DNA from 2 places in the Synechococcus sp. CS-197 genome. Region 2 is predicted to be linked to the other one. Evidence: predicted binding sites of a transcription regulator. Region 2 holds the regulator's gene; the other holds the start of a gene.
What was found. Region 2 encodes NtcA, which controls nitrogen genes in cyanobacteria. Its sites were predicted from a motif close to GTANCNNNNGNTAC; they were not measured.
Positions count from the first base shown of each region.

Region 1: the regulator NtcA is predicted to act here: its motif matches at 1,395-1,408, upstream of glnA (type I glutamate--ammonia ligase).

Region 1 is NZ_JAHLZC010000021.1:379,493-381,893, forward strand. It holds gene KQ296_RS12385 (alanine--glyoxylate aminotransferase family protein) at 1-631, opposite strand, end outside; gene KQ296_RS12390 (allophycocyanin subunit beta-18) at 729-1,253, opposite strand; gene glnA (type I glutamate--ammonia ligase) at 1,467-2,401, shown strand, end outside.
Region 2 is NZ_JAHLZC010000009.1:25,394-27,794, forward strand. It holds gene rph (ribonuclease PH) at 1-511, shown strand, start outside; gene ntcA (global nitrogen regulator NtcA) at 587-1,321, shown strand; gene KQ296_RS02495 (DUF3084 domain-containing protein) at 1,379-2,401, shown strand, end outside.

The sequences.
Region 1 (2,401 bases), on a different contig from region 2:
AGGCCATGTCCACCTTCCACTCATCGAGGTAGAGGGGAACACCTCCAAGAGATGTGACCGTGTCGAGCAGAAGCAGACAGTCGTGCTTGCGGCAGAGGTCACCAACACCCTCCATGGGTTGGCAAACCCCTGTGGAGGTTTCTGCATGCACCATGGCCAGAATCGCCGGCTTGTGATGCTGGAGTGCAGAGTCCAGCTCGTCGAGCGTGAACGCCTCCCCCCAGGGTTTTTCAATCACGCGAACATCGGCTCTGTAACGGCCGGCCATATCCGCCAGGCGATTGCCGAAATAGCCCTTGACTGCGACCAACACGCGATCGCCGGGCTCAACTGTGTTGGCCAGGGTGGCTTCCATCGCCGCGCTTCCTGTACCGCTCATGGGCAAGGTGAGGCGATTGTCGGTCTGCCAGGCGTAACGCAGCAATTCCTGCACCTCGCCCATCAGATCCACATACAAGGGATCGAGGTGACCGATCGGCGTTCTTGCCAGTGCAGACAGAACAGTGGGATGGGCATTCGAGGGGCCTGGGCCCAGCAGGAGGCGGTCAGGCGTACTGATGGGCTCTACAGAACGGCGATGGCGCGAATCAATCTGGGGAAGAGAGTGCGTCATCGGCAGGCCGGAAACCATTAATCAGTGGTGAAAGCCTACGCATCAATCGAGCCGGTTTGAGCTGGAAAGCCCTGTTCCGATGCCGCTTGAAACGAACAGACACTCCCTAAGAAATTCAGCGCTGACGAACATCGCTGGCGGCGAGGCCCGATGCCATGTGCTCAAAAGGAGCTCGAACCAAATCCAGACTCTTGGAGGGGACACCCTCTTCCAGGAGACGTTCGCAGAGAACATCAGCAAGCAGAACCATGCTTCTCACCGTCGGTCCGGTGGGGACGCCCAAACTTTTATAGGTATCGTCCAATCCGTTCAGAACCCGCTCATTGAGAATCGTGCTGTCACCTGCAATCAAGGCGTAGCTGGCGTAGCGAAGGAAATAATCCATGTCGCGCAAGCAGGCAGCAAGACGCCGTGTGGTGTAAGCGTTGCCTCCGGGAAGCAGCAGTTCTGGATCACCCTGAAACAGACGCTGACTCGCTTCACGCACAAGTTCTGCCGCTTCACGGTTGATCAACTCAACGGCCTTCAGCCTGATGGCGGACTCATCGAGATAGCTCTCGATCCGATCGATGGCGGAGCGATCGAGGTATCGGCCGAGCTGGTCGTACCGACCGATCAATCCGGTGATGGCATCACGCATGCAGAACTCTGGCCACGTTGGCCGGAAGCTAACACCAACATCGATCCGAAACCGCTTCCAGCGCGTGGGATCCCGGGAACTTGACAGAAACGGTTACCAAGAAAGCTGTCGATCCAGCTCAACGCAGGCTAGAGAAAAAATGTACCCATTGATACAAAACCATCCCACGGCGATCCCTACGGTCATGCGGTGACCGAAGACTCACTAACGCCAATGGCTAGCACCGCCCAGGATGTACTCCGGCAGATCAAGGATGAAGGCATTGAGCTGATTGACCTCAAGTTCACTGATCTCCACGGGAAGTGGCAGCACCTCACCATCTGCTCTGACCTTCTGGAAGCGGACTCTTTCGAGGAAGGACTGGCCTTCGACGGATCCTCAATCCGTGGCTGGAAGACCATTGACGCCTCAGACATGGCGATGGTTCCCGACCCATCGACAGCCTGGATCGATCCGTTTTACAGCCATAAAACGCTGAGCATGATCTGCTCGATCCAGGATCCGCGGACGGGCACCCTGTACGACCGCTGCCCCCGCGCCCTGGCGCAGAGAGCATTGGCTTATTTATCTGGCAGCGGTTTGGCAGATAAGGCCTTTTTCGGCCCGGAGCCAGAATTTTTTCTCTTTGACGACGTTCGTTACAACTCCAGCGAGGGAGGAAGCTTTTACAGCGTTGACACCATTGAAGCGTCTTGGAATAGCGGACGCCTGGAGGAAGGTGGCAACCTCGGCTACAAGATTCAGCTCAAGGAAGGTTATTTCCCTGTTGCACCCAACGACACAGCGCAGGACATCCGTTCCGAGATGCTGTTGATGATGGCCCAACTGGGAATCCCCATCGAAAAGCATCACCATGAAGTGGCGGGTGCTGGCCAACACGAACTGGGCATGAAATTCGCCGAGCTGATCAAGGCGGCCGACAACACCATGACCTACAAGTACGTGGTTCGCAATGTGGCCAAAAAATACGGCAAAACCGCCACGTTCATGCCCAAACCCGTTTTCAACGACAACGGCAGTGGCATGCACGTGCACCAAAGTCTTTGGAAAGCCGGCCAACCGCTGTTTTTCGGAGAAGGCACAGACGCCAACCTGTCTCAAACCGCCCGCTGGTACATCGGCGGAATCCTGAAACACGCTCCGTCATT
Region 2 (2,401 bases):
GTCCACCCCCGAACGCCAGCGACGGGAATGGCTCAAGCTCTCCGGCCGCACCCAGGAGATTCAACGCCTGATCGGTCGCAGCTTGCGCGCAGCACTCTCCATGGAGGCACTTGGGGAGAACACCCTGCTGATCGACTGCGACGTGATTCAGGCTGATGCGGGCACACGCACGGCCTCGGTCACTGGAGCCTGGCTTGCCCTGCAGAACGCCTGTGAATCCCTCGTGAAGCAGGGAGTGCTGCAGAGCAATCCGGTCTGCTCGCAGGTGGCAGCCGTTTCGGTGGGACTGCTCGGAGGCGAGGCCCTGCTTGATCTGGATTACAGCGAGGATTCCCAGGCTGACGTGGACCTCAACGTGGTGATGAATGACAGTGGCGAGCTGCTGGAACTTCAGGGCACAGCGGAAGGCAAAGCCTTCAGCAGACAGCAACTGAACCTGCTCCTCGACCGCGCGGAGCCTGGACTGAAGCAACTGATGGACGCCCAGAAGGAAGCGCTACGACTGCGCTGAGCCCCTGGAACCGTGTGCGTTGCTACAGGGTGGGAATCGATCGCTCCTTAATTTCCTTGAAGCGAGGTGCTGGCCATGCCCGAAGTAATCCGCGGCTTCAGCCGCACAGTGCCCCAGCAGGGCCGCATAGGCAACGTGAGCCTCGCCAACGCACCCGCTCCCACCAGCAGAACCCTGTTGGAGGTGATCCGCGACCTCGACGGTGCCAACACGGAGCTGATCGAACGCAACAAGACCATTTTCTTCCCCGGCGATCCGGCGGAAAAGGTGTATCTGATCCGACGAGGTGCAGTGCGCCTCTCTCGCGTTTATGAGTCAGGGGAAGAGATCACCGTGGCGCTGCTTCGAGAGAACAGCCTGTTCGGTGTGCTCTCCCTGCTCACCGGCCATCGCTCTGATCGCTTCTACCACTCCGTGGCCTTCACGAGAGTGGAAATGGTCACGGCTCCCGCCACCTCGGTCCGCCAAGCCATCGAAGCCGATACCTCGGTTGGACTGCTCTTGCTGCAGGGACTCTCCAGCCGAATCCTCCAAACGGAGACCATGATCGAGACGCTCACCCACCGCGATATGTCGTCCCGCCTGGTGAGTTTTCTGCTGGTGCTTTGCCGCGACTTCGGCATTCCTGGAAGCCAGGGGATCACCATCGATCTGCGGCTGTCGCATCAAGCCATCGCCGAGGCCATCGGATCCACCCGAGTCACGATCACTCGTCTGCTTGGAGACCTTCGCAATTCAGGGCTCGTGGAGATTGACCGCAAAAAAATCACGGTTCTCGATCCAATTGCCCTGGCCAAACGCTTCAGTTGAACGTTGGACAGGTGAAGATAGCGGCGTTCAAGCTGCACGCCCTGCGATGAATTCTCTGTGACCGGCTGGTTACTGCTGCTGTCATTGCTGGTGCTTGGGGGTGTGCTCTCGACCTTGGGGGATCGCCTCGGCTCCAAGGTGGGCAAGGCACGCCTGAGCCTTTTCGGCCTGCGTCCCCGCCAGACCGCGGTGGTGATCACCGTGCTCACCGGCAGCTTGATCAGCGTCCTCTCCCTGGGGCTGATGCTGCTCGTCAGCAGGCAGTTGCGCGTCGGCCTGTTTGAGTTGAACGACCTTCAGGCGCGCCTGCGCAGCAGCCGTGCCGATCTCAAGTCCAGTCGGTCGGCACAGCGACAGTCCAGACGACAACTGGAGACAGCGCGCAAGGATGAGATTGAAGTGCGTCGTCGCCTTGAGGAAGCGCGCAAACAAGCCACGGAGCTGAGAGACACCCTCAAACCCCTGCAGGAGCAAACCCGCCGACTGGAAGCCGAACGACAACGCCTGAGCCAGGACGTTCGCCAACGCGATGACGAAATCCGCAGAACCGACCGCGAGCTCGCCGCGGTGCGGGATCGCATTCGCTCCGGCGAAGCCGAATTGAAACAGCTCGAAGACAATCTTCTGGCCCTGCGCCGCGGCAACGTGGCCATCAGCAGTGGTCAGCCCTTGGCAACAGTCACGCTCAGGCTTGAACGCCCTGACCAGGCGCGCCAGGTAATCGACCAGGTGTTGCGGGAAGCCAATCTTCAGGCCTATCAGCAGGTTTTGCCGGGGCAAACACCCGACAAGCAGATCCTCTTGGTGCCCCGTCAGGACATCAAACGCCTGGAAGACGCCATCCGCAAACCAGGCACCTGGGTTGTGCTGCTGCGCTCGGCCGCCAACGTGCTCCAGGGGGAAACGGTTGTGTATGCCTTTCCTGAGGTCAGGCCGAACCTCACCATCACCCGCGATGGCGAGGTGCTTGCCGCAACCGCACTGGCCAGCACAGAAACATCTGCCGAGGAGGTGCGCAACAGGTTGAACCTGCTTCTGGCCTCAACACTGGCGGAGATTCAACGGCGGGGATCGATCAGC